2 regions of the Crassaminicella indica genome follow, and region 2 is predicted to be linked to the other one. Evidence: a T-box and tRNA genes for the amino acid it is inferred to sense, from the RefSeq annotation. Region 2 holds a T-box; the other holds one or more tRNA genes.
The links. The T-box of region 2 lies ahead of ileS (isoleucine--tRNA ligase). A T-box ahead of a tRNA ligase gene usually reads a tRNA of that ligase, here a tRNA-Ile.

Region 1 (10,853 bases), 1.1 Mb from region 2:
TCAAGCCTTTTAATCAAATCCTTTAAATCTTTTGAATTCATTTCATTAGGATCTTTTTTTATTCCATATTTTTCAGACTCTTCTGCTACCTTTGTAGCCTCAATCACATCTCTTACCTTTTTCACAATTCCCTTTGGTACAATACCATGTTTTTCATTATATTCCTTTTGTATCCTTCTTCTTCTATTAGTCTCATCTATGGCATGACGCATAGAATCAGTAATCTTATCAGCATACATAATCACTTTTCCATCTAGGTTTCTTGCAGCACGACCAATAGTCTGAATAAGGCTTGTCTCAGAACGAAGAAATCCCTCCTTATCTGCATCTAGAATTGATACAAGTGATACTTCTGGTAAATCCAGTCCCTCTCTTAATAGGTTAATCCCTACCAACACATGAAATTTACCTAATCTTAAATCTCTTATAATCTCCATCCTCTCTATTGTATCTATATCCGAATGAAGATATCTTACCTTAATGCCCACATCCTTAAAATAAGAAGTTAAATCTTCTGCCATTCTTTTTGTAAGTGTTGTGATTAATACTCTCTGATTTTTATCTATTACTTTATTAATTTCTCCAATCAAATCATCAATTTGTCCCTTTGTAGGTCTTACATGAATTTCTGGATCTAATAATCCTGTAGGTCTTATAATTTGTTCTACTATATTTTGTGCATGCTCCTTTTCATAAGGACCTGGCGTTGCACTTACATAAATAATTTGATTAATAAGTCCCTCAAATTCTTCAAAATTAAGAGGTCTATTATCATAAGCTGATGGCAAACGAAATCCATATTCAACCAAATTTTCTTTTCTTGATCTATCCCCCCCATACATACCCCTTATCTGAGGAATTGTAACATGAGATTCATCTACAATAATTAAAAAGTCATCTGGAAAATAATCAATAAGTGTAAATGGTCTACTACCTGCTTTTCTTTGAGAAATATGTCTTGAATAATTTTCAATACCCTGACAAAAACCTACTTCTCTTAGCATTTCTATATCATACATAGTTCTTTGCTGAATTCTTTGAGCTTCAATCAATTTTTCATTTTCTTTAAAATATTTTACCCTATCCTTCAATTCCTCTTCTATATCATGAATAGCTTTTTCAAGCTTTTCCTTTGTTGTTACATAATGAGAAGCTGGAAAAATAGATATGTGATGCCGTAGTCCCACGATTTCTCCTGTTACTGTATTCACCTCTGTAATTCGATCAATTTCATCTCCAAATAATTCTACTCTAATAGCATTTTCTGATGCACCAGCTGGAAAAATTTCCACCACATCACCTCTAACACGAAAGGTTCCTCGAATAAAATTAATATCATTTCGAACATATTGAATCTCAACTAGCTTCTTTAATATTTCATCTCTACTTTTAATCATTCCCGGTCTTAAAGAAAGTACTTGATTTTCGTAATCAATAGGATCTCCTAAACCATATATACAAGATACACTCGCTACAATAATTACATCTTTACGTTCAAAAAGTGCTGCTGTAGCTGAGTGTCTTAATTTATCTATTTCATCATTTATTTGTGCATCTTTTTCTATATAAGTATCCGTATGAGCTACATATGCTTCTGGCTGATAATAATCATAATAACTAACAAAATATTCAACAGCATTATTGGGGAAAAATTCTTTAAATTCACTACAAAGCTGTGCTGCTAAAGTTTTGTTATGGGCAATTACTAAAGTAGGCTTTTGTACCTTCTCAATCACATTAGCCATAGTAAACGTCTTGCCCGAGCCTGTAACCCCTAAAAGAATCTGATGCTTCATTCCATTATGAATACCATCACTTAAATCTTTTATAGCTTTTGGTTGATTCCCTGTAGGGCTATATTCTGAAACAATTTCAAACCGTTGCATCTTAATTCACCTCTATCATTCATATAGATAAAGCTTTATTATCCTTTTCTTTCTATTTACATCTTTCATTATACTATATCTAATTCTCCTAAAAATAAACAAATTTTTGGACACAAACATTTGTTCGTATTTACAATTATATCCTTATAATTTTATAAAGTCAATGAATCTATATAATGTATATGATTAAAATATTCCTTATGTTAAGAAATGGTTTGCAAGAGAATATGAATAGTATATAATTAAATAATGAATAATAATAAAAAAACGTAGGTGAATGTTGTGATCAAAAATGTAACACAAAAAAATCTTTTATCCTGTGTACTCTCTATATTTATTCCTTTCATAATATATAGTTTTTTTAAGCTTAGTGGTATGGATTTTGGATTATTATATCCTACAACCACTGCTCTTCTGATAGGCATATTCTGCTTTCACAAATTGAAAACCATAAATCAGCTTTTAAACAATATGTTTAATGAAAATAGAGAAATTCAAAAATATAATGAAATAAAAGACGTCATGCTTCAAATCAGTAATTCCATCGTCCATATAAAAAATATGAATGAACTATTACAGCTTTTTGTAAACAGTACAGTTCAAATCCTAGATAAAGCAGATACAGCAAGTGTTCTCATCAAAAATGATGAAGGCTTATTTGAGTTTAAGGCAGCCGTTGGTTTTGATCTATCTAAGGTTTCTAAAATAAAGCTTTCAATTGATGAAACCTTTTTAAACAGAAGCGATTACCGAAAATCAACTATTATAGAAAATCCTTCATTATTTAATCATAAAACCATGACAAAATCTCATTATAATTTATTAAAGGATGCATATACTTCAAATATAACCTCTACCATTTGTACCCCTATCATTATTGATGAAGAATTATATGGAATAATCAACGTAAATAGTCTTAATAAAGAGCATATCTTTAATGAAGAAGATGTAGTTGTAATGGAATACCTAATAGGACAGCTTGCCGTTGCTATTAAAAATGTACTGCTTTTTGAAAAAACATTATTTTTATCTCGATATGATGGATTAACAAAAGTATACCATAGGCATTATTTTGATGAACTATTTAGCAACATTTATCATAGAGCACAAAGATATAATGAACAATTCTGTTTGTGTATTGTGGATCTAAACAATCTAAAGCATATGAATGATTTATATGGTCATTTAGCAGGAGATATGGCAATCAAACATTTTGCTAATATATTAAAAAAAAATATAAGAACATCAGATATTTTAGGAAGATTTGGTGGTGATGAATTCATATTAATATTTTTAAATGCTACAGATGAACAAGTAAAAAACAAAATGGAATCAATATCAAATATCATTAATCACACACCATTAACCTTTGATGAGCATGATTTTTATGTTCAATTCAGCTATGGTATTGCAGCATATCCAAAGGATACCCATAATAAAAAAGAACTATTAAAGATAGCTGATACTAGAATGTATCAAAACAAAGCAAGAAAAAAAAACATGTAGTTTTATTTTACATGTTTTTTTTCTTTGAAAATTTATTTTTTATTCCATTTGTAATCTTTTTCAAAATACAACTAGTATTTTGTATATCAAAAACAAACTGTATATCTATAGGTACAATTACAATATCTAAACTATTTATCCCTCTTTGATAATCTTTATACGTAAAGGTATTGATCTTTCCTCCTTTATCAATAACCTGCATCCATATATATTGTGGATTTTCCTTTAATATAGCTTCTAGCTCCTCTTGATGATTAATCCAATAACTATTCATTCTAACTATTACATCTCCACGTTTTATTCCCATCCTCTCTCCTACACCATCTTTATTTACATCTAGTACAGTAACCCCTCTGCTATGTCTTCTAAAAAGAGGTGTTTTTCTTTTTTCTTCCTTTTGTCCATAAATGATTAAGTATTCGTGTCCTACAGGTGAAAATATCGCAGCAATCCACTTAAAAATATATATTTTAGTAGAAAGGATAGATAATAAAAGCAATATAGTACTATAAAGCAATAATCTTTTAGCAGATACCTTACACTTATCTTTTGGTACATTCCCTAATGATATATCACCATACCCAAGAGCTGCAACTACTGTAGCCATTTGCATTGGAAATGGAACAATAAATGGAATAGGCCAAAATCGCTGCAAATAAAAACCACCAATTACCCCATATTTTTTATCTTTCAAAAATATAGGTAAAGCATCTTTATATCCATCAAAATATATAAGTATACTTTCAATCAAATGAAGCACTGCTACAATAGCCATCATCCCTGATACATCTAAATGCAAAAATCCAAATGCTAAACTAAATAAACATAATAATCCCCCTGAATAGGAAAAACATATATACCGAATATTTATGAGCATAAGTACAATAGCTAAAGGCAGTACATAATAAAAATCCTTTATATGAATCGTAATACCAATAAATCTCATCACTATAGTCCCTGCTATTCCACCTATAATTCCTGCTATAGTTGAACGCATTGTCATAGTCCTTGCTGATTGATTATTTTTCCCGAGGATCTGTATTCTCATCTTGTTTATTCTTCTATACTGAATATAAACTAAAAAAATAGCTATCCAAAAAATTGGATTTAAAATTATATTTGATAAAGTTAAAAAAGCCATTCGTAATAATTTTAAAAATACAGTCAAAAATTTCCCCTTCCTTCTAGGCTATTGTCACATGAACATTATAAATCACATCTATATACGAAAAATATTGATGTCTCCTTGACATCAATATTTTTCTGCTTATTCTTTACTGTTTATTTATTTTCTTTTTCAATACTTCAATACCCTTTTGAAGCTGTACATCTTCCTCATCAGTTATATCAATTTTATCCTTTAATGCCTCTGGCAGATCAATCACAATATCTGGTTTAATCCCTTTTCCATGAATATAAGTTCCATTTGGTGTAAAGTATTGAGCTGTAGTTAACCTAAAGCCACTTCCATCCTTAAGCGGTATAATCTGCTGTACTATTCCTTTTCCAAAGGTTGTTGTCCCAATAAGTGTTCCTGATTTTGTATCCTTTACAGCACCTGATAAAATCTCTGATGCACTCGCACTTCCTCCATTTACAAGGAGTACAAAAGGATAATCTACTTTATTTTTATCTGATTTTTTATAATCACGATTACCTGCTCTATCTTGAGTATAGACAATATCCTGCTCTCCTAAAAGTCGATCTGCAATTTTTACACATTCATCTAATAATCCTCCTGGATTATTTCTAAGGTCAATAATAAGTCCCTTTATATTTTTCTTTTCAAGGTCATCAAGATGCTTCATAAATTCTTCTGCTGATTTTTCATCAAACATAGTAATTCTTATATAACCTATATCATTCTCTAATATTCTTGATTTTACTGGTGTCAATCTAATCTCTTCTCTTGTAATCGCAACAGTAAATGGTTCTTTTTTTCCAGGTCTGATAATAGTTAAATTTACCTTTGTACCGTGTTTTCCCTTAATCATATTGACAGCTTCATTCAATTTTTCTGCTGTCGCTGCTGTTACATCCTTATCATTTACCTTGATAATTTTATCTCCTGTTTTAATTCCAGCTCTCTCTCCCGGCGTATCCTCTATAGGTGCTACAACAGTAATAAAACCATCCTCTCCACGAGTCATAATCACACCAATACCATCATAGCTTCCCTTTGTATGCTCCATAAAGTTAACAAATTCTCTTTTATTCATGTAGACAGAATATGGGTCATCTAATGATTCAAACAGTCCTTTAATGATACCATCTTCAAATTTACTCTCATCTACTGGTACATAATAATTTTTTTCTATGTAATCCTTTAAATACAACATTTTGCTATACTTTTTATTAAGATCCTTAAAATATTCATAATTTTGTTTAGAAATAATAACCTTTTCTCCTATAGTTAATCCAACTATATTTGTCACTGTAAAGGTAAGTATTCCTGTTATGAGTACAAGTATCATAGCTCCTATTATTGCTCTTCTTTTACTGATCATAAAATTCACCCCGAATTCAATTTTTATCAAACAACCTATTAAATTTTGTGCTACATAAATATTTTATTCTCAAAGAAAAACGAATATAACAAACTCTTCATAAAAAGTTCACTTATTATTATACCATCTGTTTTTTTGCTTGAATATAACTTTTCATCTGCTGTATATAACCTTTTGCAATTTTATCAATAACTCTATTATAAACAGAATCCAGCTGAATCTTACCAATACTACTAATTGGCAATACATTTACAGAAGTCCCACTCATAAAAGCTCCATCTAAACAGATTATATCCTTTACAGAAATAGCTTTCTCTATTACAGGAATATTTAAAGCTTTACAAACCTTCATAATGCGATTTCTTGTAACTCCTAACAATACATCTTTTGCAGGAGCTGTAAATACCTCTCCTCCTTTTACAAAAAACATATTAGATCGACTTCCTTCTGTAATGATTCCTTCCTCATTCACCAATAAAGCTTCAAAAGCATTATTTTCCTTAATTTTTTTATTGATATTTTCTCTAAAAGATATATTCAAAACTTTTGCATTTGGATTTTCTCTTTCAGAATAATATAAAATAGTATGTATTCCTCTTTCATAAACTTCCCTTTCAGGATAATAACTTTTAATAAAATAAACCAAAAAATCCTGCTTTGTTTCATTTACCCTACTGCAAAGAAGTTTTACATTTATATTTTTACATTTATTCATAACAATGAGCTTATTTATTTCATCTGTAACAGTTTTATCTTCCTTTTGAATATGAAGCCCCAAAAGCAATGCAGATTTTCTCATTCTTTCCAAATGCTCCTCTAAAAATAATGGAACACCTTCAATTATTCTAATTACTTCATAAATAACAGGAGAGCCGATTGCTTCAAACCCTTCCATATTTTTCGAATCATATACTTTCCCATTATAAATATAATAATCTAAAAAAGCTTCAGACTTCATATTCATCACCTCATCATGAAATATTTTATGTGAATCATAAATATCCTAGTTTGATAAGCTATATGACCTCATGCTCTATTTATTTGTCAATAAACACTTTATGCTTATATTATAACATATTAGACATTCGATATGTCTAATATATTAGGCTCATTCATCCTCCAAGATAAGCAAAGAAGTATAAACTTAAACAAAAAGTAAATAGCAAGCAGAATATGCTTGCTATTTCAAATGGTGCCCAGAGGCGGAATCGAACCACCGACACGGGGATTTTCAGTCCCCTGCTCTACCGACTGAGCTATCTGGGCAAATTATTAATTTATATTATTATGGTGGGCCTTCAGGGACTCGAACCCCGGACCTGCCGGTTATGAGCCGGACGCTCTAACCAACTGAGCTAAAGGCCCTCATACAAAATGGTGGGCTTGGGAGGACTCGAACCTCCGACCTCACGCTTATCAGGCGTGCGCTCTAACCACCTGAGCTACAAGCCCTTAATTAAATTTTTGAAATGGTCGAGGTGGCAGGATTTGAACCCGCGGCCCTCTGGTCCCAAACCAGATGCGCTACCAAACTGCGCTACACCTCGATAATTTATGTTAAACACTGGCAGGGGCAGAAGGACTCGAACCCTCGGCACGTGGTTTTGGAGACCACTGCTCTACCAACTGAGCTATACCCCTCCAAATGTGGATAAAGATTTGGTGACCCATCCGCGGCTCGAACGCGGGACACCTTGATTAAAAGTCAAGTGCTCTACCGACTGAGCTAATGGGTCTCATGGCTGGGGTAGCAGGACTCGAACCTACGAATGCCAGAGTCAAAGTCTGGTGCCTTACCGACTTGGCGATACCCCAGTACTTCATGGCGGGTCCACAGGGACTCGAACCCCGGACACACGGCTTAGAAGGCCGTTGCTCTATCCAACTGAGCTATGAACCCTTATTGGAGCGGATGATGGGAATCGAACCCACGCTACCAGCTTGGAAGGCTGGAGTTCTACCATTGAACTACATCCGCATATTTTGGAGCTGGCGAAGGGAATCGAACCCCCAACCTGCTGATTACAAGTCAGCTGCTCTACCGTTGAGCCACACCAGCAAATTAATTTGGCGACCCGGAAGGGGCTCGAACCCTCGACCTCCAGCGTGACAGGCTGGCATTCTAACCAACTGAACTACCGGGCCATAATTAAAATTTTAATGGTGGGCGCAATAGGGATCGAACCTATGACCCCCTGCTTGTAAGGCAGGTGCTCTCCCAGCTGAGCTATGCGCCCAAAATGGTGACCCATCCGGGAATCGAACCCGGGTTACCGCCGTGAAAGGGCGGTGTCTTGACCGCTTGACCAATGGGCCATATTTTATTTGGTAGCGGCGAGTGGACTCGAACCACCGACCTTCCGGGTATGAACCGGACGCTCTAGCCAACTAAGCTACGCCGCCCCACCTTCAACCAGCGACGACCTACTCTCCCAAGGCGTCTCCGCCTAAGTACCATCAGCGCTGAAGGGCTTAACTTCTGTGTTCGGTATGGGAACAGGTGTGACCCCTTCGCTATTGCCACTGGATTTTTTTGAGGACAAGATATATTTTATCTTGTTTTTCACGATTTGTCAACCACTTTTTTATACCCTCAAAACTAAACAATGCATATTTTGGTCAAGCCCTCGACCTATTAGTATCGGTCAGCTAAAGACATTACTGCCCTTACACCTCCGACCTATCAACCAGATCGTCTTTCTGGGGTCTTACTGGATTAACTCCATGGGAAATCTTATCTTAAGGGGGGCTTCGCGCTTAGATGCCTTCAGCGCTTATCCCTTCCGTACATAGCTACTCAGCTGTGCCACTGGCGTGACAACTGATGCACCAGAGGTACGTCCATCCCGGTCCTCTCGTACTAAGGACAGCTCCTCTCAAATTTCCTACGCCCACAGCGGATAGGGACCGAACTGTCTCACGACGTTCTGAACCCAGCTCGCGTGCCTCTTTAATGGGCGAACAGCCCAACCCTTGGGACCTACTTCAGCCCCAGGATGAGACGAGCCGACATCGAGGTGCCAAACCTCCCCGTCGATGTGGACTCTTGGGGGAGATAAGCCTGTTATCCCCGGGGTAGCTTTTATCCGTTGAGCGATGGCCCTTCCACTCGGAACCACCGGATCACTAAGCCCGACTTTCGTCCTTGCTCGACCTGTGTGTCTCGCAATCAAGCTCCCTTCTGCCTTTGCACTCTTCGCGCGATTTCCGACCGCGCTGAGGGAACCTTTGGGCGCCTCCGTTACTCTTTAGGAGGCGACCGCCCCAGTCAAACTGCCCACCTGACAGTGTCCCAAAGCTGGATTCACAGCTTATGGTTAGAACTTCAGTATTACAAGAGTGGTATCCCAACGTCGACTCCACACACACTGGCGTGCATGCTTCTCAGTCTCCCACCTATCCTGTACATGTAATACCAAAATCCAGTGTCAGGCTACAGTAAAGCTCCACGGGGTCTTTCCGTCCTGCTGCGGGTAACCGGCATCTTCACCGGTACTACAATTTCACCGAGTCTATTGTTGAGACAGTGCCCAAATCGTTACGCCTTTCGTGCGGGTCGGAACTTACCCGACAAGGAATTTCGCTACCTTAGGACCGTTATAGTTACGGCCGCCGTTTACTGGGGCTTAAGTTCTGTGCTTCACTTTCGTTAACACTTCCCCTTAACCTTCCAGCACCGGGCAGGCGTCAGCCCCTATACATCGTCTTTCGACTTAGCAGAGACCTGTGTTTTTGCTAAACAGTCGCTTGGGCCTATTCTCTGCGGCCACCTCGGGCTTGCACCCTAACGTGGCACCCCTTCTCCCGAAGTTACGGGGTCATTTTGCCGAGTTCCTTAACAATAGTTCTCTCGCTCGCCTTAGGATTCTCTCCTCACCTACCTGTGTCGGTTTGCGGTACGGGCACCTACAATCTCGCTAGAGGCTTTTCTTGACAGTGTGGAATCAGTAAGTTCGCTACTTGTTTTTCGCTCCCCATCACGTCTCAGAATTATCGAAACGGATTTGCCTATCTCGACTTCCTAAACGCTTGGACGCACACAACCAACGGTGCGCTTAACCTATCCTCCTGTGTCACCCCATTGCTCAAACGATTTTCGGTGGTACAGGAATTTCAACCTGTTGTCCATCGCCTACGACTTTCGTCCTCGGCTTAGGTCCCGACTAACCCTGAGTGGACGAACCTTCCTCAGGAAACCTTAGGTTTTCGGCGGGCAGGATTCTCACCTGCCTCTCGCTACTCATGCCAACATTCTCTCTTGTATACAGTCCACTGCTCCTTACGGTACAGCTTCAACCCGTATACAATGCTCCCCTACCCATCCCAAAGGGATGCCGTAGCTTCGGTGACAGGTTTGAGCCCCGGTAATTTTCGGCGCAGGATCACTCGACTAGTGAGCTATTACGCACTCTTTGAATGAATGGCTGCTTCTAAGCCAACATCCTAGTTGTCTATGCAATCCCACATCCTTTTCCACTTAACCTGTACTTAGGGACCTTAGCTGACGGTCTGGGCTGTTTCCCTCTCGACTATGAATCTTATCACACATAGTCTGACTCCTAAAATTATGATTACGGCATTCGGAGTTTGATAGTCTTCGGTAACCGGTGAGGGCCCCTAGGACATTCAGTGCTCTACCTCCGTATCACAACTTTTAAGGCTAGCCCTAAAGCTATTTCGGGGAGAACCAGCTATCTCCGAGTTCGATTGGAATTTCTCCGCTATCCACAAGTCATCCCAGCCTTTTTCAACAGACATGGGTTCGGTCCTCCACGAAATTTTACTTCCGCTTCAACCTGCTCATGGATAGGTCACCCGGTTTCGGGTCTACGGCATACAACTAAAATCGCCCTATTCAGACTCGCTTTCGCTGCGGCTCCGTAGCATAACTACTTAACCTTGCTGCATACCGTAACTCGTTGGCCCGTTCTACAAAAAGTACGCGGTCGTTCAT
Region 2 (10,853 bases):
GAATTTATTTATCATGATATGATTACTCACGTGCCAATGGCAACAAACCCAAATATCAAAAGTGTTTTGGTTATTGGTGGTGGAGATGGAGGAACAGTTAGAGAACTTACTAGATATAAAACAATAGAAAAGATTGATATGGTTGAGATAGATAAAGTAGTTGTAGATGCTTCAAGAGAGCATTTTCAGATTACTGCATGTAAATTAGATGATGAAAGAGTAAGTCTTTATTTTGAAGATGGCATCAAATTTGTAGAAGGAAAAGAAAATATATATGATCTAATCATTGTAGATTCAACAGATCCTATAGGACCTGGAGAAGGACTTTTTACAACAGAATTTTATAGAAATTGTTACAAAGCATTAACAGAAGAAGGTATTCTTGTAAATCAAAATGAAAGTCCTTATTATGAAGCTGATGCAAAAGAAATGATTAGAGCAAGCAAAAAGATCAAAAATATTTTTCCGATTGCAGAAGTATATCAAGCGCATATTCCAACTTATCCTTCTGGACATTGGTTATTTGGGTTTGCATCTAAAAAGCTTCATCCAGTAAAAGATCTTGATGCACAAAAATGGAATGACTTAGGATTAAAAACAAAATATTACAATACAGATCTTCATGTAGGTGCTTTTGCACTTCCTAATTATGTTAAGGAGATGATTGAAACTGGAGCGTTTTAAAAATATTTTAACTTTTTTAGGATTTGATAATGAATATAAAGATTCAAAAATAGTTGTTTTTGGGAGTCCTTTTGATGGGACAACATCCTTTAGACCGGGAACAAGATTTGCACCAAGCATTATGAGAAATGAGTCTTATGGATTAGAAACATATAGTCCATATTTAGATAAAGATTTAGAAGATATTTCTGTATTTGATGCAGGTGATTTAGATTTTCCTTTTGGAAATACAAAAAAGGTACTAGACATGATTAGAGATTTTACAGCAGAGCTTGTAGAAGATGGTAAAATACCTGTAATGATTGGTGGGGAGCATCTTGTAACATTACCAGCTGTAGAAGCTGTGTATAAAAAGTATAAAGATTTATATATTCTACATTTTGATGCGCATACAGATTTAAGAGAGGATTATTTGGGAGAGAAGCTGTCTCATGCAACTGTAATGAGGAGAATTTGGGATTTTATTGGGGACAATAGAATCTACCAGTTTGGAATAAGATCAGGAGAAAAATATGAATTTGAGTGGGCGAAAGAGCATACAAGGTTAACAAAGTTCAATTGTAATGGGTTAAAGGAAGCAGTAAAAGATATAGGAGATAGACCTGTATATGTAACCATTGATTTAGATATTCTAGATCCTTCTGTTTTCCCAGGAACAGGGACTATTGAACCAGGAGGAATATCTTTTCATGCTATGATGGAAGTAATAAGTATGATTAAAGATCTAAACATTGTAGGAGCTGATGTTGTAGAGCTTTCCCCTCATTACGATGCGAGCGGTGCTTCAACAGCAGTGGCTTGTAAGATTCTTAGAGAATTGGTGTTAGCTATTGAGTGAAAGCATAAAAAGGGAAATATAGGGAGAAGATTTTATGAAAACCTTAATAAAAGGAGGATGGGTTATAGACCCATCTCAAAAGATCAATGAACCTTTAGATTTATTGATTGAACATGGAAAAATAATAAAAATAGAAAAAAATATTCAAGTGGAAAATAAAAAGGTCATTGATGCTAGTGGTAAATATATTGTACCCGGGCTTATTGATATGCATGTACATTTTCGTGAACCGGGGTTTGAAAAAAAGGAAACAATTAAGACAGGAGCTTTGTCTGCAGTAGCTGGAGGCTTTACAAGTGTTGTATGTATGCCTAATACAAGTCCTGTGATTGATAATGTTCATACGATAGATTATATAAAAGAAAAGGCAAAAGATGCAGCTTGTAATATATACTTTATGGGAAGCATTACAAAAGATTTAGAAGGAAAAATTCTAACTCCTTATAAAGCTTTAATCAATGAAGGTATTGTTGGTATTACAGACGATGGTAAGACTGTTATGAACACTAGAGTTATGTATGAAGCAATGGAAGAGGCAAAAAACTTAGATCTTTTAGTGAGTACTCATTGTGAAGATATAGATATGGTTTATGATCGATCTATAAATAGAGGTGAAATATCAAAACAATTAAATTTAGAAGGTATTCCTCCTTTAGCAGAGGAAGTGATTATTTCAAGGGATATTTTCTTAGCAGAAAAAATAGGAGCTAAGGTTCATATTCAACATATTTCTACAAAAAATGGAGTACAGCTTGTAAGAGAGGCAAAGAAAAAAGGAGTCAATATATCTTGTGAAGCTGCCCCACATCATTTTACCTTGACTGATAAGGAGATATTAAAAAAGGGAAGCAGTGCAAAAATGAGTCCTCCTTTAAGAACAGCAGAAGATGTAGAAGCTATAAAGGAAGGTTTGTTAGATGGAACTATTGATTTGATTGCAACGGATCATGCACCTCATACGAAAGCAGATAAAGATAAAAATTTAGTAGAAGCTGCTAATGGTATTATAGGACTTGAAACAGCTTTAGGATTAGCACTTACCGAGCTTGTTCATAAAGGAAGCATGACACTTGAAGCTTTGGTAAAAAAGATGAGCTATAATCCAGCAAAGCTATTGGATATTCCAAAGGGTACATTAAAGCTTGGTAGCGATGCAGATGTTACAATAATCGATATTGAAAAGGAATGGGTTGTTGATAAAGAACAATTTTATTCAAAAGCAAGGAATACACCGTTTGATGGATGGAAATTAAAAGGAAAAGCTGTGATGACAATAGTCGGTGGTGAAATAAAATATATAGAAAGAAGTATATTATAAGTTTATCTATAGCCTATGTATAGGTAAACAACATCAACATAAAAAAAGAAATATATAAAGATAAGTGAATGACTTCGATAACTTTTGTAAAAAAACTTACTGAGATTTCATGAAAAATACGTTAAGAACCTTCATTGTTTGAACGAAGTGAGTTTTGAAGGTTTAGTATTTTTTCATGGAATGAAGTTTTGTTTTTTCAAAAGTTATCTGGAATGAACTATCTTTTATATTTCATTTTGAAGTTGTTTGCCTATAGTTTATATGATTTTCATAAAATAATAAAAAGATAGGAAATAAAATTAATTCCTATCTTTTTATTATTTATGCTTCACTTTTGCCAGTATCTTTATTTAATCTGTCCTTTATTGCTTCAAGTTCATTTTCAAGAATTTCTTTTCTTCTTTCAAGAAACTCTTTTTCACTTCCTATCCATCTACATAGTCCTAAACCTCTTCCATAACCTCTGTTATATCTTACTGAATCATTATAAATATTACAATTACCTCTTCTTCTTCCAGTTCCTGCACCCATTCCCATTGGTCCTGTTCCATCTAATCTTGGCATATAATCATCTCCTTTTTTATTTTTAGCATATGCTATTTATCTTTATTGTAAAACAGTTTTGGTCATATGTCAATAACTCTGCGAAAAAAATTTTGGTCATATGTTCAAAATTATAAAAAGAGTATAGTGTCTTTATTGAAATGATATGTAAAATTATGTTTACAAATTTCAGCCTATCCCTTGACAAATTTATTATTTTACAGGTAAAATATAATGTAAAATTATAAAATAATAAAAGGTTAGGATAAGGACAGTAGTAAAAAGATTGCGTATACAGAGAAATAATCATTTGGTGAGAGATTATTACAAATCTTTTTATGAAGATCACCTTGGAGCTGAAATCCTGAAAGTATAATACGAGTAGGGATTTTCGCAGGCATGCGTTATGATGCATTGAGTGATAAGACGTATAAGTCTTATAATAAGGGTGGTACCGCGGTTTATTCGTCCCTAAGCATTTGCTTAGGGACTTTTATTATTGAAAAATAAATAGAAAGGATGAAGGAGATGGAAAAATTTAAGACTTTATCTGATTTACCAATAGCTGAAGTTCAAAACAAAATTTCAGATTCTTGGGATAAAAATAATCTCTTGAATAAATGTGTTGAAACAAGAAAAGATGGGAAGCCTTTTGTATTTTTCGAAGGACCTCCTACTGCAAATGGAAGACCAGGAATCCATCACGTAATGGCTAGAACATTAAAAGACTCTGTTTGTAGATATAAAACTATGACAGGTCATCAAGTAAAAAGAAAAGCAGGTTGGGATACGCATGGATTACCTGTAGAGATTGAAGTTGAAAAGCAATTAAATTTATCTGACAAACAAGAAATTGAAAACTATGGAATTGATAAATTTAATAAAAAGTGTCGTGAGTCTGTATTCTCCTATGAAAAACAATGGAGAGAAATGACAAGAAGAATGGGATATATGATTGACCTAGACAATCCATATATTACGTTAGATAACGATTATATTGAATCTGTATGGTGGATATTAAATAAATTCTTCAATGAAGGTTATATGTATGAAGGTCATAAAATCCTTCCATATTGTCCTAGATGTGGAACAGGACTTGCTTCTCATGAGGTAGCACAAGGATATAAAGAAATAAAATCTAATACTGTAATTGCTGCTTTTAAAAGAAAAGATGCAGATGAGTATTTCTTAGTATGGACAACTACACCTTGGACATTATCATCAAATGTTGCACTAGCTGTACATCCTGAAGAAACTTATTTAAAAGTAAAATCAAAGGGAAATGTATTTTATGTAGTAAAGCAATTGGCTAATAGAGTACTTGGAGAAGAATTTGAAGTATTAGAAGAATTAAAAGGAAAAGATTTAGAATATATGGAATATGAACAGTTAATGCCTTTTGTAAAGCCTGATAAGAAAGCATTTTTTGTAACAGTTGCTGATTATGTAACTACTGAAGATGGAACAGGTATTGTTCATATTGCACCAGCTTTTGGAGAAGATGACTATCAGGTTGGTAGAAAATATGATCTTCCTGTAATTCAACCAGTAGATGAAAGTGGAAAATATACGGCTACTCCTTGGGAAGGTAGATTTGTAATGGATCCTGATGTAGATGTGGAGATTATTAAGTGGTTACATGCAGAAGGAAAGTTATTCAAAAAAGAAAAGGTAGCACATAATTATCCGCACTGCTGGAGATGTTCAACACCACTTTTATATTATGCGAAGCCAAGCTGGTATATTGAAATGACAAAACTAAAGGATCAATTGATTAAAAATAATAATACAGTAAATTGGTATCCTGATTATGTAGGAGAAAAAAGGTTTGGAAACTGGTTAGAGAACTTAAACGATTGGGCATTATCTAGAAATCGTTATTGGGGTACACCACTGAATATTTGGAGATGTGAATGTGGACATACTACCTCCGTTGGTTCAAGAAAAGAATTAGCAGAAAGAGCTATTGAAGATATAGACGAAAATATAGAATTACACAGACCATATGTAGATGATGTGCATTTAAAATGTGAAAAATGTGGCGGTACAATGACAAGGGTTACAGAGGTGATTGACTGCTGGTTTGATAGTGGGGCTATGCCTTATGCACAACATCATTACCCATTTGAAAATAAAGAGAATTTTGATGAAGAATTATTCCCAGCAGATTTTATTTGTGAAGGGATTGATCAAACTCGAGGATGGTTCTATTCATTACTTGCAATTTCTACATTTGTTAAAGGTGTATCTCCTTATAAAAACGTATTAGTAAATGACTTGCTTTTAGACAAAGATGGAAGGAAGATGTCTAAATCAAGAGGAAATACAGTAGATCCATTTGAGCTTTTTGATAAGTATGGAGCAGATGTATTAAGATGGTATTTACTTTATGTATCTCCTGCATGGACACCAACAAGATTTGATTTAGATGGACTAAAAGAAGTACAAAGTAAATTCTTCGGAACTATTAAAAACGTTTATAATTTCTTTACTCTATATGCTAATACAGATGAAATCAATCCAAAGGAATTCTTTGTTCCATATAATGAGCGTCCAGAGCTTGATAGATGGATTTTATCAAAATACAATAGTTTAATAAAAGACGTAAAAGCAGAGCTTGAGATATATGATTTAACAAAAACTGTGAGAAAAATTCAGGATTTTGTAAATGAAGATTTATCGAACTGGTATATAAGACGTGCACGTAGACGTTTTTGGGCAACAGAACTAACAGAAGATAAAAAGGCTGTGTACAATACAACTTATGAAATATTAGTAGGTATTTCAAAAATGGTTGCACCATTTGCGCCATTCTTATCAGAAGAGATGTATAGAAATTTAACAGGAGAAGAATCTGTACATTTAGCATACTATCCAGAAGTAGATGAAGCTCTAATAGATAAAAAGGTAGAAGAAAGAATGGACCTTGTTAGAGATTTAGTTGGCTTAGGACGTGCAGCAAGAGAAAAATCAAAGATCAAGGTTCGTCAACCTGTTAAAGAAATTATGATTGATGGAAAATATGAATCATTAATTTCTGATTTAGTACCACTTATCAAAGAGGAATTAAATGTGAAAGAAGTGGTGTTTGAAAAAGAATTGAACCAATTTATGAACTTTAGCTTAAAACCAAACTTTAAAGTTGCAGGGCCTATATTTGGTTCAAAAATAAAACTTCTTGGAAAAGCATTAGCTAGCCTTGATGCATCTAGTGTAGTACCAAAGCTTGAAAATGGTGAAACAGTAGAAGTATCAGTAGATGGAGAGACTTTCTCTTTAAGCAAAGATCATGTATTGATTACTATTTCTGCAAAGGAAGGATTTACTGTACAGATGCAGAATAATCTGTTTGTAATTTTAGAAACAACTCTAACACAAGAGTTAATCGATGAAGGGTTTGCTCGTGAATTTATTTCTAAAGTTCAACAAATGCGTAAAAACAATGGATATGAAATGATGGATAAAATTAGAATTTACTTTGATGGAGATGATGAAATCACTAAAGCTATAAATATCCATAAGGATTATATTATGCAAGAAACTTTAGCAGAAAGTATTGAGATGGTATCAGATAATAGCTTTGAGCAACAAAACTTAAATGGTCATAAGACAGGGATTAAGCTAGAGAGAATATAATAGAAAAATCAGCCGTTTGGCTGATTTTTTCGATTCTGAAATATATAAGCTAATAGAAGTGATATTGAGAAATATTTTTAACTATGGTAAAATATTTCCGAAATGGAACAGAGTAAGCTTTTAATGATTAGCTGGAGGAGTTGTATGAATAAGGTAAATAATGAAATAAGAGCAGATATACAAAATGTTGCAGGTCTAAAAACAACCCAAGAAAAATTGCGTATAGCAGAAAAAGTATTCAACAATACCAGTGAAGGAATTGCTGTTACAAACTCACAAGGAATAATACAGTGGGTAAATCCAGCATTTACTGTTATTACTGGATATAGTGCAAGGGAAGCTATTGGAAAAAATCCTCGTATTTTGCGTTCTGAGAGGCATAATAAGAACTTTTATAAGCAAATGTGGAAAAAACTTATAGAAAAGGGAGAGTGGAAGGGGCATATATGGAATAGACGAAAGAATGGAGAAACTTATCTAGAATGGCTGAATATTTCTGCTGTAAAAGATGATAGTGGAAAAACTCTTCAATATGTTTCCGTATTTCATGATCTTACAGATAGTGTAATGAAAGAAGAGCATATAAAATATCAAGCTTATCATGATGTTTTAACAGAACTCCCCAATAGAGAGTTGGTAAAGGATCGCTTGAATCTGGCATTAGCTCATGCGTATAAGAACAATAAAATGCTTGCGGTGATTTTTTTGGATTTGGATCGGTTCAAACGTATTAACGATATTTTAGGGCATCATATTGGAGATATGCTCCTTCAAGCTGTAGCAAAGAGATTAAAAAAATGTGTGGATGCAGGAAATACAGTTGGACGATTAGGTGGAGATGAGTTTATTATCATTCTTGAAGAGATAAAAAGCGTACAAAACGTTATAAAAATAGTACATAAGATTTTTCATATTTTTGAGAAGTATTTTTTATTAAAGGGTCATGAAATCTATGTGACTGCAAGTATAGGGATAACCATTTATCCATCTGATGGAGATAGTATGGAAGGTTTGATGCAAAATGCTGAAGTGGCTATGTATCGTGCAAAGGAGAAAGGGAAAAATAACTATCAATTATATACTCCACAGATGAATGAAAGCGCATATGAACAGTTGCTTATGGAAAATGATCTGTATAAGGCATTAGAAAAAAAAGAATTTATTCTTTATTATCAGCCACAAGTAAAAACTACTACAGGAGAAATTATTGGAGCAGAAGCACTTATTCGATGGAAGCATCCTAAATTAGGACTTATTTCTCCAGCTAAGTTTATTCCATTAGCAGAAGAAACGGGCTTTATTGTTCCTTTAGGAGAGTGGGTTTTACGAAAAGCTTGTGAACAAAATATACTTTGGCAGAAAAAAGGATTAAAAAATATTAGAGTTTCTGTAAACCTTTCACCACTGCAATTTAAGCAAAAGAATCTAATAGAAAAAATTACGAAAATCATAAAAGAGACAGGAATAAGACCGGAAGATTTAGAGCTTGAGATTACAGAGAGTAGTGCTATGCTAGATCCTAATTTTACAATAAAGACATTAAAAACATTTAATCAAATGGGTATTAAAATAGCTATTGATGATTTTGGTACTGGATATTCTTCTTTGGCTTATTTTAGAAGTTTTCCTATTCATAAAATAAAAATAGATCAGTTGTTTATAAGAGATCTTAATAAAGATGAAAGCAATAAAGCTATTGTTCTTGCTATTATGGGGATTGCTAATAGCTTAGGATTAAAAGCTATTGCTGAGGGTGTTGAGACCAAAGAACAGTTAAATTGGCTAAAAAAATATGGCTGTGATGAGATACAGGGATATTTATTTAGTCCACCTGTAAGTTCATGGGAATTTGAAAAAATACTAGTAGAAAAACAGTAGTATTGAGGATACTACTGTTTTTCTTAATAAGAGATCGTATCAAGAGGAAGCATTAAATTATTAGTTTTGTTACAAGAAAAAGACTACTTCACTATGGAGTAGTAGTCTGTAATACAATATTATTTAAATATTTCTACAAACTTAATAGAATAAATATCACACACTAAGTAATTATCTGTTTCTGGTTCTTGTATAACGATGTAACTGATTCCAACATCAAGTAATTTACCTTCACGATCTATGAGCATATTTGTTCCAATTAAAAACTCTATTTTTACATATTCACCGATTTGTGTTTTTAAATATCCTTGAGTATAATTAATATCGTCTTGAACAGGTGGACCAGGTTCAAAATCAAAATTTGGTGGTATTTGAGTAGCAGGTGGTGTTATAGGTGATGGGTTATTTGGTGGCATAGCTTCTTCGTGGTTTGATGGCATAGGCATACTTGGTGTCATTGGATACATTGGCATCCAGGGATAGTAGTAGTTTGGAAAATCATTAAACATAAATAAACCTCCTTAATAAATATATTTAGAGCATATTAAGTTTTAGCATATAGTTCTGTTGGATTATAAAAGCAATGCTGACCTACTTTTACTTGGAAACGACCTGTTCCATTTCTGGGGAATGTATAAGGACAAGTAGGTTTAAATGGGTTGAAATACCATAGTGAATAGCCAACAGTAAATAATCTGTTTCCAGAAAGTGCCCAATCTGCTATATTATAATGGACTTGTTCTGGTGGATTTGCCCAAATTGTTTGTGGATTTGCTTTTCCTCCAAGAACAGAACGAACACAATCGAATTGACCTTTTTGATAAATGATTTTTCGGATATCACCCTGCCCTATACGGTGATATTCTCCATAAGGGATTCTTTTTCGATTCATGATAACCGTGGCTACAGCTTTCATTCCATTATCTCCTTCACCACCTGCTTCACACTTAATAATTCTTGCAAGGAGTTCTCTATCTGAATAAGCCATGTTTATTCACCTCATTTTTGTTGCTGATAATATTAATTTATGCATGAATTAAAAAAATGCTACTAAATATTTTAAAGGAATAGTTATAAAATGATTGAAAAACTATTTATAAGAGTTATCAAAGGCATTCGCTTATCTATATTTTGAAAAATAGGGTATAATATATAAAATCAATAAAATAAAGGAGAAACAGATTATGGATAAACAATTTAAGGATTATAATTTTAAGGATTTTATTTTAGAGAAGCTTGAAGAAAATCATATTATCACACCTACAAAAATACAATCTGAAACTTTTTTGTTAACATTAAAGGGAAAGGATGTTATAGGAAAAGCCAAAACAGGAACAGGAAAAACACTTGCTTATTTGCTGCCTATGATAGAAAAAATTGATCCCTCCAAAAGAGAACTTCAAATGTTAGTGTTAGCACCTAGTAGAGAGTTGAGCCTTCAGATTAAAAGAGAAGCAGAGCTTATTACTAAAGGGACAAATATTCTTGTAGAAGCTGTTGTAGAAGGCATAAAATTAGAAAAACAATTAGAAAAATTAAAGAAAAAACCTCAATTGATTGTTGCAACGCCAGGGAAATTAGTACAGATCATAGGGCTAAAAAAGATCAAAATGCATAATGTAAAGATTATTGCATTAGATGAAGTAGATCAAATTTTAGAACAAGGATTACGGGATAAAATTTTTGCAGTTGTGAATAAAACATTAAAGGATCGACAGCTCTTGAGTTTTTCGGCAACTATTTCAAAAGAAGCAAAAGAAATATTAAATAAATTAATGAAAGAACCTGTGTTTGTAAATTTAGATCATGTAGAACCAATCCCTTCAAAAATAGAGCATCAATATATTATAACTAAAAAATTAAAGAAAACAGAAACTTTAGTAGAAATTTTAAAGAATGTCAAGCCTAAAAAAAGTTTGATATTTATTAATAATAATCAAAATGTAGATCGTTTTG

Region 1: it encodes a tRNA-Ile, which carries the amino acid that the T-box ahead of ileS (isoleucine--tRNA ligase) is inferred to sense. The anticodon was not compared.

What each region holds. Positions count from the first base shown of each region.
Region 1 covers NZ_CP078093.1:312,769-323,621, forward strand. Annotated here, with positions in the region: gene uvrB (excinuclease ABC subunit UvrB) at 1-1,886, opposite strand, end outside; gene KVH43_RS01575 (sensor domain-containing diguanylate cyclase) at 2,169-3,392, shown strand; gene KVH43_RS01580 (PDZ domain-containing protein) at 3,400-4,560, opposite strand; gene KVH43_RS01585 (S41 family peptidase) at 4,667-5,899, opposite strand; gene KVH43_RS01590 (aminotransferase class IV) at 6,018-6,857, opposite strand; tRNA gene KVH43_RS01595 (tRNA-Phe) at 7,090-7,165, opposite strand; tRNA gene KVH43_RS01600 (tRNA-Ile) at 7,188-7,264, opposite strand; tRNA gene KVH43_RS01605 (tRNA-Ile) at 7,275-7,351, opposite strand; tRNA gene KVH43_RS01610 (tRNA-Pro) at 7,370-7,446, opposite strand; tRNA gene KVH43_RS01615 (tRNA-Trp) at 7,465-7,540, opposite strand; tRNA gene KVH43_RS01620 (tRNA-Lys) at 7,560-7,635, opposite strand; tRNA gene KVH43_RS01625 (tRNA-Gln) at 7,639-7,714, opposite strand; tRNA gene KVH43_RS01630 (tRNA-Arg) at 7,723-7,799, opposite strand; tRNA gene KVH43_RS01635 (tRNA-Gly) at 7,804-7,877, opposite strand; tRNA gene KVH43_RS01640 (tRNA-Thr) at 7,884-7,958, opposite strand; tRNA gene KVH43_RS01645 (tRNA-Asp) at 7,968-8,044, opposite strand; tRNA gene KVH43_RS01650 (tRNA-Val) at 8,061-8,136, opposite strand; tRNA gene KVH43_RS01655 (tRNA-Glu) at 8,141-8,215, opposite strand; tRNA gene KVH43_RS01660 (tRNA-Met) at 8,226-8,302, opposite strand; rRNA gene rrf (5S ribosomal RNA) at 8,311-8,427, opposite strand; rRNA gene KVH43_RS01670 (23S ribosomal RNA) at 8,515-10,853, opposite strand, start outside.
Region 2 covers NZ_CP078093.1:1,920,236-1,931,088, forward strand. Annotated here, with positions in the region: gene speE (polyamine aminopropyltransferase) at 1-684, shown strand, start outside; gene speB (agmatinase) at 671-1,522, shown strand; gene KVH43_RS09010 (dihydroorotase) at 1,557-2,840, shown strand; gene KVH43_RS09015 (DUF5320 domain-containing protein) at 3,162-3,404, opposite strand; T-box leader at 3,637-3,859, shown strand; gene ileS (isoleucine--tRNA ligase) at 3,912-7,019, shown strand; gene KVH43_RS09025 (putative bifunctional diguanylate cyclase/phosphodiesterase) at 7,164-8,897, shown strand; gene KVH43_RS13455 (hypothetical protein) at 9,017-9,406, opposite strand; gene KVH43_RS09035 (cell wall hydrolase) at 9,442-9,885, opposite strand; gene KVH43_RS09040 (DEAD/DEAH box helicase) at 10,082-10,853, shown strand, end outside.